Regions from separate parts of the Ruegeria sp. ABV3_008 genome, predicted to be linked through region 2. Evidence: riboswitches for the same ligand, from Rfam matches in the RefSeq annotation. Region 2 holds a riboswitch; each other region holds the start of a gene.
The links. Region 2 has a riboswitch for cobalamin ahead of ACXAH8_RS15635 (DUF1636 family protein). Riboswitches for the same ligand answer to the same signal wherever they lie in the genome.
Positions count from the first base shown of each region.

Region 1 (3,402 bases), on a different contig from region 2:
CGGGCCACCTTTACCCCTATTCGCGATGTCGCGAGCGTTGGGAATGGGGTCCATATCCATATGAGCTTTGTGGATGATCATGGCGCGCCGCTGACCTACGCCGATGACGGGCCCTGCGGCATGTCGGACCTGACAAGTGCCTTCGCCGCCGGAGTGTTGAAATATCTGGATGCGATCCTGGCTCTGACAGCGCCTTCGGTGATCTCGTATGAACGCCTGACACCGCATCGATGGTCTGCGGCTTTCAACAATCTGGGTTTTCGCGACCGCGAGGCTTCCTTGCGGATTTGCCCGGTGACCGCAAAAGACCCAGCCTCGATCGCCGGGCAGTTCAACATCGAATACCGTGCGGCGGATGCTGCAGCTTCGCCTCATCTGGCGCTTGCGGCGGTTGTCATGGCCGGGACGCAGGGGATCGAAGAGGGGCTACCCGCGCCCGTTCCAACCGAAGAGGATCTTTCGCTGTTGGACGTCGCAGAACTGAACCAAAGGGGGCTGGTGCGCTTGCCTCAGACTTTGGAAGATGCGCTCGACCGGTTCGTTTCCAACCCGGTTGTGACCGGCTGGTTCCCCGCAGGCTTTGCCGAGGTGTACCAAGCTCACAAGCAATCCGAGATTGCGACAACCGAACATCTGGACACAGACGCACGCTGCCGATTGTACGAAGAAACATATTGACCTGAGCGGTTCGTCTTGCCGAAGCTTGCCCAATGCGACCTCTGGGGCGTCGTTTGGGTAATCTCGCGCCGTATGACGCGGCGCAAACTGTTTAGCTAAGGATAGGGATGGATCATGAGCCGTTCAGAAACCGATGCTATCTTGAATGTGCATAGGCTGGCTTTTGGCGAAGCGGAAGGTGAAGAAATCGCTCAACTCGCCGAAGATCTCCTTGAGCATCCGGAAACGATTTCAATCAGCATAAGGCGCAAGGGGCAGATCGCGGGCAATGTCATGTTCACCCCGTTTGTCTTCCAGGGTCACCCGGACGTTAAATGCTATCTTCTTGCGCCCTGCGGTGTCTCCCCCGAGTATCAAGGCCTAGGAGTTGGCAGAGAGATGATGGAGACCGGCATCATGCACTTGAGGTCCATTGGAACAGACGCTGTCTTCGTGTTGGGAGTACCGACTTTCTACCCCTTGTTCGGGTTTGTCCCGACTGACAAAGAGACACCATATCCTGACCTTCTGACGATCCCCGAGGCATGGATGACGCTTGAGCTCACTGCAGGATCGGTTGAAAAACTGGGGGGAAAAACACTTGCGATTGCGCCCTTCATGCACGCGCATCTCTGGGACATATCACAACACGAGTGAATTTAGTTTTTTGTTCTTGCCTCAAACCGCAGCCCTGTTTCAGGTCTCCATTTTTGCTGGCCATGTCTGTTTTGTTTCTGGAAATGTCGCAAGGCTTTCAGCCGAGATTCCATCCACGAGTAGGTTGCGCATGTGAGGTGCTGCTGTCTGATTCTCAGGCGGCAGAGAATTGGGAAGCCGGTGCAATTCCGGCGCTGCCCCCGCAACGGTAAGGAAGGTCAGGTTCGACAGGTGACCACTGGGACGAGGATCCCGGGAAGGTGTCGACACCGGGCGTAAGCCCCTTTCAAGTCCGGAAACCAGCCTTGCATATATGTCAAACCGCGGGTGGCGGTGGGGGCACAAGTTTCGGACGTGATCCTCGCACGGCTCCGGACTGGCCTCTGGTGTCATCTGCCCAAGCTAAGCCGCGGGGCGCGGCAGGAGAGCCAGAAGTGAGCAACGTTCGAAGCCTGTTGGCGCGTCGAAACCCGGCCTATGCCCTTGAACAGGCGTTCTACACCGATCCAGATGTCTTTCAGACCGATCTTGAGGCCATCCACTACCGCAACTGGCTATTTGCCATTCCGGCATGTGAACTGGTGAAAACAGGCGACTACGTGACCTACACTGTGGGCGCATACCGCGTGATCATTGTGCGCGGCGCGGACAACCAGATTCGGGCCTTCCACAATACCTGCCGCCATCGCGGGTCGATCATCTGCAAGGCCGCCAAGGGCAACTCGCCTAAACTGGTCTGTCCTTATCACCAGTGGACATATGAGCTTGATGGTTCATTGCTATGGGCCCGTGATATGGGGCCTGATTTCGACCCGAAACAACATGGGCTGAAAACCGTTCACTGCCGTGAACTGGCAGGGCTGGTCTATATCTGTCTTGCAGATGAAGCGCCTGATTTCGACACCTTCGCCAACAAAGCACGCCCCTATCTGGAGCCGCATGATCTAGGCAACGCCAAGGTCGCTTTTGAAAGCACGATCATCGAGAACGGCAACTGGAAGCTGGTTTGGGAAAACAACCGCGAGTGCTATCACTGCGGCGGCAACCACCCTTCGCTGTGCCGGACCTTCCCTGATGATCCCTCAGTAACCGGTATCGAAGGGGGTGAAACCCCGGCCTTCATGCAAACTCACTTCGACCGTTGCGAGGCTGCGGGAATGCCGTCGCAGTTCTATCTGCATGATGACGGGCAATACCGCCTGGCGCGCATGCCGCTGAAGGAAGGGGCGGAAAGCTACACTCTGGACGGTAAATCCGCGGTGCGTCGCTTTCTTGGCCGTTCGCCCTTTGCGGATGCGGGGACGTTGTTGAAGTTCCACTATCCCAGCACGTGGAACCACTTCCTGGCCGATCATTCGATTGTTTTCCGGATCACGCCGGTCAGCCCGACCGAGACCGAAGTCACCACGAAATGGCTGGTCAACAAGGATGCGGTCGAAGGGGTCGACTATGACGTCAAGCGTCTGACCGAGGTCTGGATGGCCACCAATGACGAAGATCGCCGTGTGGTGGAAGACAACCAGATGGGCATCAACAGCCCCGCCTATGTGCCGGGACCGTATTCTGGGATCCAGGAATCCGGTGTTCTGCAATTCACCGATTGGTATTGCAGCGCTTTGGCGCGTCACCTTGCACCTGACACGATGGCGGCGGAGTGACGGAGATGAAAGATCTGAACGCTGTTGCCTCGGTCTGGCAGGATGACGAGACGCTGGAATGCGTCTCGGTCGTGCCCGAGACGCCAAACACCGCCAGCTTTACGTTCCGCGCTCCTTCCGGGGCCTTGTTCGCCTACCATCCAGGTCAGTTCCTAACGCTCCAGATTCCGGCACCGGGGCAGCCGGGAGGCGTTGTGCATCGGACCTATACGATATCGTCATCCCCATCGCGTCCACGGTCCATCACGATTACGGCCAAGGCGCAACCGGACAGCATCGGCACTCGCTGGATGCTGAACAATCTGCTGCCAGGTATGCGGATGCGGGCGATTGGCCCGGCGGGCCTGTTCACCAATGCTGAAAGCGCCGCCGCCAAGTATCTGTTCATCTCGGCGGGTTCGGGTATCACGCCTATGATGTCGATGACGAC
Region 1 covers NZ_JBSWYP010000002.1:73,380-76,781, forward strand. Annotated here, with positions in the region: gene ACXAH8_RS04445 (type I glutamate--ammonia ligase) at 1-678, shown strand, start outside; gene ACXAH8_RS04450 (GNAT family N-acetyltransferase) at 793-1,314, shown strand; cobalamin riboswitch at 1,433-1,636, shown strand; gene ACXAH8_RS04455 (aromatic ring-hydroxylating oxygenase subunit alpha) at 1,749-2,972, shown strand; gene ACXAH8_RS04460 (FAD-binding oxidoreductase) at 2,978-3,402, shown strand, end outside.
Region 1: it holds a riboswitch for cobalamin, as region 2 does, so the genes downstream of both, ACXAH8_RS04455 (aromatic ring-hydroxylating oxygenase subunit alpha) here and ACXAH8_RS15635 (DUF1636 family protein) in region 2, are expected to answer to the same signal.

Region 2 (3,402 bases):
CGCGTCGAAATCAGGGCTGGTCTTGTACCAGCCGGTGATGCCGGTCAGGCCAACGATGCTGTCCTGAAGACCCAGTGCAAAGGCCATGTCGGTCATGTTCATGTCATGAACCACGATCCGCTCGGGCTTGGTGTCGAACACCAAAGGTTCACCGCAATTGTCGACGGTGATCTCTTGCGCGGCAGCGCCGCCCGCTAGTGCACTTAGTACCGCAGCGGACAAGAGTTTCAGTTTCATCAATCTCTCCTGTTAAGATGAAAGCTTTCGTTTTCGGATGTCCAGCGCGGGGATCACGCGTCCTTCGTGCTGGAAACACAAATAGTCAACACCAAAAGTCTCGCGCACGCGGTTTGGCGTCAGAACTTCGGAGACCGGGCCGAAGGCCGTCAGCTGCGCGTTCTTCATCAGGGCCACGTGGCTGGCGAATTCGGGGATCATGACCAGATCATGCACGATCATCACAACCGTCACGCCCAACTCGGCGACCAGAGACAGCATGTGCCCCTTGGCATCCGGGTCCAGATGGTTGGTCGGCTCATCCAAAAACAGCAGCGAGGGGTTCTGGGTCAAAGCCCGTGCGATATGGGCGCGCTGGCGCTCACCGCCGGACAGTTTTGCCATCTGTTTGCCAGCCAGATGGGACAGTTCGGTGGTGTCTAATACGCGCTGCAGATCCGTTTTACGAGCTTCGGCGGATTTGTCGGCCCTGATCGGGATTTGCCCCAGGGCTACATAATCGCGCAGTTGCAGCCGCCCGTCGGGTATTTCCTGCTGGCCGACAACGGCAATCCGTCTGGCCCGTTCTAGCGACGACAGTTTCCGCAGGCTTTGACCCTGAATACGCACATCGCCCAGCGCCAGTTTTGCGACCCCGCACAAGAGGTTGAGCAGCGTCGTCTTGCCGGCTCCGTTCGGGCCAGCAACGGCCAATATCGCGCCTTCCTCCAGCGTGAACGAGGTGTCGCGCAGCAGAACATCGCCGTTCAGGGCGTAGTATTCCAGATTTTCAGCGACCAGAAAGCTCATGCCGTGTCCTCCGTTGGCAGGCAGGGCATGCGCGACAGAGTTTTGGTGTAGAGCGCCAAAGGACGGGTCGAGGCGCTGGTCCAGCCATCCTCGCTGTCCCGGAATTGATGGGCGAACTCCGCCAAAGCGCTCAGATCGGCAGGGGATTGAATGTCGCCAAACAGATATTGCGCCTTTCCCTTGGCCTGCAGCCCAACCGTCATAGGTCGGTCGCACCCGGCCATACAGTCGATCAGGCGTGTCGAGAACCCCTCGGGCAGCTGGCTATCCAGCGTTTCCTTCGCCTTATGTGCGGGGATCGGCCCATTGCAGGTGCCGCATATCAGGACAAAATGATCAGCCATGGCACGGGTCGCCAACTTGAACAAAAGCCAAGTGAAGGCAAAAGCCATGAGTTGCATCAGCACGCAGATGTGCCATCGAGCCTCCTTCCGGGACACCCCGCCCCGGGTTGGTTAAACTGTGATGGCAGGTCTCCTGACTTGCGGGTCGTTGCTTGGCCAACCTTCCCGACCTTAGGGGCCAGTGGTTCTGTGGCGTCGCTCTCCGCTTACAGTTGCGGGGGCAGTCACGGCATTGGCCCTCGGGCCGCACCGTATTCCCATTTTCATCCCTCAGGCACAGGCCGTCGGGAACCATCCAGAGCAGCTAGTCTGCTCACGCTCCTATTGTCAAGCGCCGGAATCGCGCTAGCGGACCACGCGCAGGGTCGGCCTGCGGGCGGTTTGGCCCGGTCTGACGCCATTTGTTGGGAACTGGCTGGCCAGGGTCAAGCCGGCCTGTATCAGGTGCGCGTCCGGGTAGCCTCCGGTCAATTCGTTCAAGGCATCGCGCGCCGCCGGAGTTTCGTCGCGACGCATGTGATGCAGCATCCGCAACAGTGCGCGTTCGTCACATGTCAGTTCTTGTCGTGTTTCAAGACAAAGCGGGTCGTTGAAGGCTAGTCCCATAGGGCGGGTGTGTAGCGTGGCCTTGATGATCTTGAAGACCAGATGCGCCAAAACCAATCCTTGGTCGCGCCCCCAGCGTTCGGTTGCGACGGAAAAGGCATGTTGCCACGCCTGCGTTTCCGGCTCTGTGAAGCTGTGAATGAAGTGCCGCATGACAGGGAGCATACCGCGTTCGAAACCGTCAAAATCGGTGAAGGTCAGTGTGTGGTTGGATGCCGAGTGTTTCATGCGCGTTCCCTTTTGGGTTTGAGGGATTTCGCAACCAATGGGTGGACGTTTCGCGAAAGGGTGCAGGGGTCGACCGGTGTTTCAGGACGCGGTGATGCAGCGCGGACGGAAAAGCTGAGATCAGCCTCGATCGCCTGCCTCAGTTTTGGTTTCAATGCGCAGCCATGGCGGCTGGCAACGGCGTCCATGGCCAACAGGTCGGCGAGGGATTTTCGCATGTGAGGTTATCTTTCGGTCGCAAAAATGGGACCGGGCGATGATTCCAAGGAATCTGACTGGGTCAGTCGTTAACTGACTAAATTAGTCAGAAAATGCAAGCGCGAAATTCTTAATGAAATCAGTAGTCGGCAACCAACAGGAAATCCGGTGCCGTGTCTTCTTCGATTGTTGCAAAGCGCGGGATCGGGTCTTCAAATACGTTGTCCGTCCGGTCGTCATTCACGGTTGAGACTTCGCCAATCAAGCAATCCCCACCTTCCGCCCAGAAGGCATGCCAGATGCCGGGCATCAAGGTCACGCTCTGACCTGGCTTCAAGCGCAAATGCTCTCCGGGCCGTATGGTGACAGGGCAGGCATCGCTGGGAACGGTGACCGGGGTATCGCGGTCGACACCGCCATCGGGGTCCGAGGCATAGATTTCCATAACCAGATCGGCGCCCCCACGGTTGATGATGTCCTCGGCTTTGACGATATGGCGATGCATCGGCGATAGCTGTTTGTCGCGAGAGATCAGCAGCTTTTCGGCATAGAGCATACCGCGTCCCCGGCTCAGATCGCTGACGTTACCGTTGCGCAGGGTGAACAGAAACAACCCAAGCTCATCGAACTTGCCTTGACCGTAATCGGTGATATCCCAACCTAGCCCATGGGCACGAATACTGTCCGCCTGGGCGCTGCGCATCTGCTCAGGTGTCCAATCTGCGAAAGGTGGCAGAACGGCACCAAATGAACTGATGAATGCCTGGGCTTCGGTCTTGATACGGTTGATTTCGGATCGTTTCATCTCAGACTCTTCGTAGGGCTATATTTCATGCAACCAGGGCGGGTTGGCTCCGGCGCGTGAGACGGTCACAGCAGCCACCTCTGCGCCCAAGGTCAAGGCGTCGCGTAGCGCGTCTGGGGACAGTGCTTTCAAGCCGGGCTTTGTCAGCTTGCCAGCCTGTTCCAGCGACGCCAAAACCCCTGCATTGAACGTGTC
Region 2 covers NZ_JBSWYP010000009.1:42,200-45,601, reverse strand. Annotated here, with positions in the region: gene ACXAH8_RS15645 (ABC transporter substrate-binding protein) at 1-237, opposite strand, end outside; gene ACXAH8_RS15640 (ABC transporter ATP-binding protein) at 250-1,026, opposite strand; gene ACXAH8_RS15635 (DUF1636 family protein) at 1,023-1,370, opposite strand; cobalamin riboswitch at 1,477-1,681, opposite strand; gene ACXAH8_RS15630 (hypothetical protein) at 1,716-2,204, opposite strand; gene ACXAH8_RS15625 (hypothetical protein) at 2,201-2,422, opposite strand; gene ACXAH8_RS15620 (D-lyxose/D-mannose family sugar isomerase) at 2,542-3,207, opposite strand; gene ACXAH8_RS15615 (carbohydrate kinase family protein) at 3,226-3,402, opposite strand, start outside.

Region 3 (3,402 bases), on a different contig from region 2:
TCGGCAATCTCAGCGCTTTCAGCAGAGGCGATCTTGCGTAGCAGGCCGATCATATCCTCGGGTTCGATCCGGCGCAGGTCGAAGCGTTGGCAGCGCGACAGAACGGTGACGGGGACCTTGCGAATCTCGGTTGTGGCGAAGATGAACTTCACATGCGCCGGCGGTTCCTCAAGCGTCTTGAGCAGCGCGTTGAAGGCGCTGGTCGACAGCATGTGGACCTCATCGATGATGTAGATCTTGTAGCGGGCCGAGGCAGCGCGGTAGCGGACGCTGTCGATAATCTCGCGAATATCATTTACGCCGGTGCGGCTGGCGGCGTCCATCTCCATCACGTCGACATGACGACCCTCCATGATGGCGACGCAGTGTTCACATTGGCCGCAAGGCTCGGTCGTGGGTCCGCCATTTCCATCCGGTCCGATGCAGTTCATGCCTTTCGCAATGATCCGTGCGGTCGTGGTTTTACCGGTTCCGCGAATGCCCGTCATGACAAAGGCTTGCGCGATGCGATCCGCCTCAAACGCGTTTTTCAGCGTGCGGACCATCGCATCCTGACCCACCAGATCGGCAAAGGTTTCCGGGCGATATTTGCGGGCGAGAACCTGATAGGCGGGGCTGTCTGAGTCGGTCATGTCTGCTCTGGCGGATTCGGAACGTCACCGCAGCGTAGAGGCCCGCGCCGCCCGCGTCCACATGAGTTGAAGAACGATTTTGTTTTGGAAACCGGCGCGTCAGGGGTACACTCTGCGGATTGTGAATCAAGCCTAAAGTCAGGATCAACGCTTCCGGGGGGATGCTGTCATGACGAATTTGGTCATTCATGCTTTGCAAGTGGGCGGGGGCACACTTGCCCTAACGTCGATGCCGGGAAAGGGCGGCGACTATGCTGGCGACCTTGAAACGATCGGAGATTGGAGGCCGGGTCTCGTGCTGTCGATGACAACCGAGGCCGAGCTGGTCCAGTTCGGAGCCCGCGATTTTGGCCGCGACGTTCAGGGTCGCGCCAGCCGCTGGGTGCATCTGCCGATTCAGGATTTCGGCGTGCCACCGTCAGAGGTTGATGCGCAATGGCCTGATGTTAGTGCCGCGGCGCGTCAGGCTTTGTCGGGCGGAGGGCGCGTGCTTGTCCATTGCAAGGGCGGATGCGGTCGCTCTGGCATGGTTGTGCTGCGGTTGATGATCGAGTGTGGCGAGCTTCCAACTCAAGCGCTGGAGCGGTTGCGCAAGTTGCGCCCCTGCGCGGTCGAAACCGATGCGCAGAAGCACTGGGCCACCTTACCCGCCCGAGCTTTGGTGGACACCTAGGCCGACAGTTGTACTTCCGCCGGTGCCTGTTTGTGCGGCGCAATCACTGATGCCTCGAGCATGGCGCAGGGCAGGGATGTCATCGCTGCGCTAGGCAGGCTGCTCGTTTCGGTACCGAACATAAGGTCGGCGTAGCGATCGAGGGTCTCGCTGTCGGCATTAGGATCCGCTCCGCAATAGACCCTCACCCGCGACTGGCTGGCCCGAAACCGCGCGTGGCATCCGTCCGAGCAATGGGTCAGGTCACTGCTGCCTTCGATTTCAAAGTCCGATGTGGTCGCCGGACCAGCTTGGTCCAGCGCGTCAACCATCGAACGCGCCAGCCGTGCCAGTGCCGGGCACGTTTTGCCCGTATGTTGGCAGATGGTTGCTGAGAACCTATGTGTCTTCGTCTTCCAGATCATCCTGCGCCCTCCGCGCGGTGGACAGGGGCTGGGATCAGGTGGGGCAGATAGGGTCTGTCACGGCCTGCCCGGACACCCCGCCCGAGTTTGGGTTATGTTGACGATGGCAGGTCTCCTGACTTGCGGGTCATCGCTTTGCCGACCTTCCCGGCCTTTCGGCCAGTGGCTCTTCGACATCGCTCGCCGCTTACAGTTGCGGGGGCAGTCGCGGATTTGGTTCTTCCCGAGCAAGCCGGGGAAAACCGCACCGTGTTCCCTTTTCATCCCGACCTCTTGTGAAAGCCGGGAACCATCGAACCATCGCTAGCGTTCATAACCATTCTGAGTCAAGTTGAACTTTCTGCGCTGCGGAAAGCCGATCCGCGAAGTGGACGCGTGGTCAAGCGGGATCGCAGTTGACTTGCATGGGCTGTCTGGGGTCAAGTTGCAATATGAACTCATCAGTTCAGTTTTCCGCCGAGGATACCCATGTTGGATTCAAACCATACAGTGCTGATCGAAGATGTTCAGATCCCGGTGGGGGATGGCACCCTGTCCGGGCGGATCTACCGGCCCGTGGCGCAGCCCGAAACCGTAGTGGTGGTCAACAGCGCGACGGGAGTTCCGCGTGACTACTACAAGCATTTCGCACAGTGGTTGGCGTCGGATCGGGATATCGCCTGTCTGATCTATGACTACCGGGAATTCGGTCATTCGAAATCGGGGCCACAGCGTCGGTCGAAGATCTCGATGGCGGATTGGGCGTTGCAGGACATGCCCGCCGCGCGGGCCGAGATGCGCCGACGGTTCCCGCTGTCGCAGCAATGGTCAGTTGGTCATTCGCTTGGAGGGATGCTGGGGCCAGTGCAGCCGGATATCGACAAGATTGATCGCATGATCTGCGTCTGTTCTGGCCTTGTGAAGTTGGGCGATCATCCTTGGCCGTACTGCGCTCTGGCCGGGTTGTTCTGGTATGGGCATGTGCCTCTGGTCGTGAGCGGCCTGGGGTATTTGCCGGGCAAGGCACTTGGGTTTGGAACAGACCTACCGCCTAAGGTCTATTGGCAATGGCGCAAATGGTGCACCGCGCCGCAAAGCTATCTGCCCGAGATCGGAGACACACTGCCGCAAGCTACGTGGCAGGATGCTGACGTTCCCGTCGACCTTTTTGCCTTCACAGATGATGAGATGGTCCCAGAAGCTGCCGTTTGGCGGTTGGCCGAGCTTTATGGTCCAAAAGCACGCCGTCACCTGTTGTCACCGGAAGAGTTTGGTGTTCGGGAGATCGGCCATATCGGTGTGTTTGCCCGCCGAAATGCGGTGCTCTGGCCACGATTGATCGCTTGATGGGGGGCGCCGGCGGACCGGCGCCCTTGTTTCAATCGCCGCGCCGCGCGGATTTTCCGTGCATCGCAGATCGGACCATCTTGCCGAAAGCCTTGTCGCGTGCCCGCGCCTCGGCCACGGTCTCAGAGTTGCGCTGATCCTCGCGCCTCAGCTTGCGCCAGCGTTCCAACCGATCTGCATCCAGTGTGCCTGCTTCAATCGCCGCCTGCACAGCGCAACCGGGCTCGGCCTCATGCTGGCAATCCGAAAACCGGCAGGTTTGGGCCAGCTCCAGAATGTCCGAGAACACTTCGTCCACCCCGTCCTGCGCGTCGAGCAGGCGCAGGGCGCGCATGCCGGGGGTGTCGACCAGCCAACCGCCATTTTG
Region 3 covers NZ_JBSWYP010000014.1:123,142-126,543, reverse strand. Annotated here, with positions in the region: gene ACXAH8_RS20370 (DNA polymerase III subunit gamma/tau) at 1-632, opposite strand, end outside; gene ACXAH8_RS20365 (protein-tyrosine phosphatase family protein) at 802-1,305, shown strand; gene ACXAH8_RS20360 (hypothetical protein) at 1,302-1,709, opposite strand; cobalamin riboswitch at 1,798-2,017, opposite strand; gene ACXAH8_RS20355 (alpha/beta hydrolase family protein) at 2,178-3,035, shown strand; gene rsgA (ribosome small subunit-dependent GTPase A) at 3,067-3,402, opposite strand, start outside.
Region 3: it holds a riboswitch for cobalamin, as region 2 does, so the genes downstream of both, ACXAH8_RS20360 (hypothetical protein) here and ACXAH8_RS15635 (DUF1636 family protein) in region 2, are expected to answer to the same signal.

Region 4 (3,402 bases), on a different contig from region 2:
TCCTGTGTCGGCGGCATGGATATGCGAGATGAGCGGCGGGCGCTGGCCCGCGGTGCGCATATCGTGGTCGCTACGCCGGGCCGCCTACGCGACCATATCATGCGCGAGTCGATTGACCTGACCGCCGTTCGCGCCGTGGTTCTGGATGAAGCCGACGAAATGCTCGACCTGGGCTTCCGCGAAGATCTTGAGTTCATTCTGGAACAGACCCCGTCTGAGCGTCAGACACTGTTGTTTTCCGCCACGGTTCCCCGCGCCATCGCCTCCCTCGCCGCCCGCTACCAGCGCGATGCCGAGCGGGTCAGCACCGTCAGCGAGCGCACCCAACATGCCGATATCGAATACCGCGCAATGAATGTGGCCCCGCGAGATGGCGAGAATGCAATAATCAACGTGCTGCGCTTCTATGAGGCCCCCAACGCCATCATCTTCTGCAACACCCGCGCCATGGTCAGCCGCCTGACGGCGCGGCTGTCGAATCGTGGATTCTCGGTCGTGGCCCTGTCCGGAGAGCTGACGCAGAGCGAACGTTCGAACGCGTTGCAAGCCATGCGCGACGGACGCGCCCGGGTTTGTGTGGCGACCGATGTAGCCGCGCGCGGGATCGACCTGCCGAACCTTGATCTGGTGATCCATGCAGAACTGCCGAACAGCCATGAAACGCTGTTGCACCGCTCGGGCCGAACCGGGCGCGCCGGACGGAAAGGCGTCAGCGCGCTGATCGTGCCGCCCGCGTCGTTCAAAAAGGCGCAACGCCTGCTGAAATTCGCCAAGCTGACTGCCGATTGGGGGTCTGCGCCCTCGGCCTATGAGGTTCAGGCGCAGGACATGCAGCGGATGTTCAGCTCGGACGACTGGACCCTGGATGTGACCGAGGGCGAAAGTGCTCTGGTCGATGATCTGGTCTCGCGCTTTTCACCGCAGCAACTGGCGGCGGCCTATCTGCGTCAATACGGGCGCAAGCACTCCGCCCCCGAAGAGCTGAGCGAGACGCCGGATGTCGCGCCAAAGCCGAACGTTCCCTTCGGCCCAAGCGTGTGGTTTTCGCTGTCAGAGGGACACAACGAAAACGCCTCGCCCCGCTATCTGCTGCCCATGTTGTGCAAAGCGGGTAAGATCACCAAGGCCGATATCGGCGCGATCCGCGTTGCTGACACCGAAAGCTATATCGAGATTCGCGAAAGCAGTGTCGAAGGTTTCCTGAAGGCCATCGGCCCCGAGATGACGGTCGAAGGCACCAAAACCCTGGTGCAACTGGACGCGCCGCCCGCCCTTTCCAGTGGTGGCCGCAAGGGTCCCAAGCGCGACTTCAAAGACAAGAAGCGCCACGAACGCCCGGCCCGCGCGGCTGAGCCACAGCCCGCAAAACCACGCCGGAAACCGGCCGAGAAACCCAAGCCCGAAACGCGGCCCAAACGGGATGAGACTCCCTCGGGCGATCAGCACAAGAAACCCGCGCGCCGTCCGAAAGGCCCGCCTCCACCCAAAGGCAAGCCAAGCAGCAAGAAAAACCGCGCACGTGCGGCTGCGATGAAGGGTGGCAACGCGATGCCCAAGCGGAAAAAGTAGACCGCCTTAGCGCACGTGGCTGGTTGTGCAAGCGAAGAAATTTGTTTTCTTCGCTACACCATATATTGACAACATGCCACCACCAACCCCAATATGGTGTTGCTTCGGTTCTTTCGATTCCTGTTGAAAGCTAAGAGGGAAACCGGTGAAAAACCGGCGCTGCCCCCGCAACTGTAAGCGGATAGTTCGGCTGAATACGCCACTGAAAGCGAGCTTTTGGGAAGGCCAGTCCGAACATCAATCCGCGAGCCAGGAGACCTGCCGTAAGCAAAGAAAGAAAACCGCGAACGGAGGGTTCGGGGGCGTGTTCAGGGTTCATTTTGCCCGCAGCGTCCTCGGCATTCATTAAAAGGACAGAGGACGACATGAGCATTACCGTATATTCCAAACCCGCATGCGTACAATGCACCGCCACCACCCGCGCGCTGGATGCAAAAGGCATCACCTATGACGTCATCGATCTGACCCAGGACGACAGCGCCATGACCCATGTGACCGAGCTGGGCTATCGTCAGGCCCCTGTCGTTGTGGCGGGCAGTGATCACTGGTCGGGTTTCCGCCCGGACATGATCGCCCAACTGGCCTGATCCATGGCCGCGCCGATCCCGGCGCTGGTCTATTTCTCATCGAAATCCGGAAACACCCACCGCTTTGTCTCGCGGCTGGGCCTGAGTTCTTTCCGCATTCCGAACGGGATGGACCCGCTGCCTGACCCCGGACACCCATACGTGCTGATCAGCCCCACCTATGCCGATGGCGAAGGGCGCGGGGCGGTTCCTAAACAGGTGATCCGGTTTCTGAACGACCCGGACAGACGCACCGGGATCCTTGGAGTGATCGGCACAGGCAACCGCAATTTCGGTGCGACCTACGCTTTGGCCGGTCGCATCATCGCCCAGAAATGCAACGTACCGCTGCTCTACACGTTTGAGCTGGCCGGCACAGAGACCGACATCGCCCGCGTCCGCGCCGGGCTGGAAAAACTAGGGAGAAACCTATGCTCGACAGCAGCGTAAACGAGCAGGACTATCACGCGTTGAACGCGATGCTAAACCTCTACGATGGTGAGGGAAAGATCCGGTTCGATGCCGATCGTATGGCCGCGCGGCAGTATTTCCTGCAGCACGTGAACCAGAATACCGTGTTCTTCCACTCGCTGGACGAAAAGCTTGGGTATCTGGTGTCCGAGGGCTACTACGAAGAGGCCGTTCTGGACCAGTATTCCAAGAACTTCATGCGCAAGATCTGGGACGCGGCCTATGCCAAGAAGTTCCGGTTCCCGACCTTTCTGGGCGCGTTCAAATATTACACCTCTTATACGCTGAAAACCCGTGATGGGCAGCGTTTCCTGGAACGCTATGAGGACCGCGTCGTCATGACCGCGCTAGCGCTGGCGCGCGGCGATGAGGCACTGGCCCTGTCCTTTATGGAGGAAATCCTCGACGGTCGCTTCCAGCCCGCCACCCCCACCTTCCTGAACGCCGGTAAAGCCTCGCGCGGAGAGCTGATCTCGTGCTTCCTGCTGCGGCTTGAGGACAACATGGAGAGCATCGGGCGCGGCATCAACTCGGCCCTGCAACTGTCCAAACGCGGTGGAGGTGTAGCGCTGCTGCTGACCAACATCCGCGAGCACGGCGCGCCGATAAAAGGCATTGAGAACCAGTCCTCCGGCGTGATCCCAGTGATGAAACTGCTAGAGGACAGCTTCTCCTACGCCAACCAGCTGGGTGCGCGGCAAGGCGCGGGTGCGGTGTATCTGAACGCGCACCACCCGGACATCATGCGCTTCCTCGACACCAAGCGCGAAAACGCGGATGAGAAGATCCGGATCAA
Region 4 covers NZ_JBSWYP010000002.1:209,755-213,156, reverse strand. Annotated here, with positions in the region: gene ACXAH8_RS05180 (DEAD/DEAH box helicase) at 1-1,569, shown strand, start outside; cobalamin riboswitch at 1,658-1,849, shown strand; gene nrdH (glutaredoxin-like protein NrdH) at 1,935-2,156, shown strand; gene nrdI (class Ib ribonucleoside-diphosphate reductase assembly flavoprotein NrdI) at 2,172-2,585, shown strand; gene nrdE (class 1b ribonucleoside-diphosphate reductase subunit alpha) at 2,567-3,402, shown strand, end outside.
Region 4: it holds a riboswitch for cobalamin, as region 2 does, so the genes downstream of both, nrdH (glutaredoxin-like protein NrdH) here and ACXAH8_RS15635 (DUF1636 family protein) in region 2, are expected to answer to the same signal.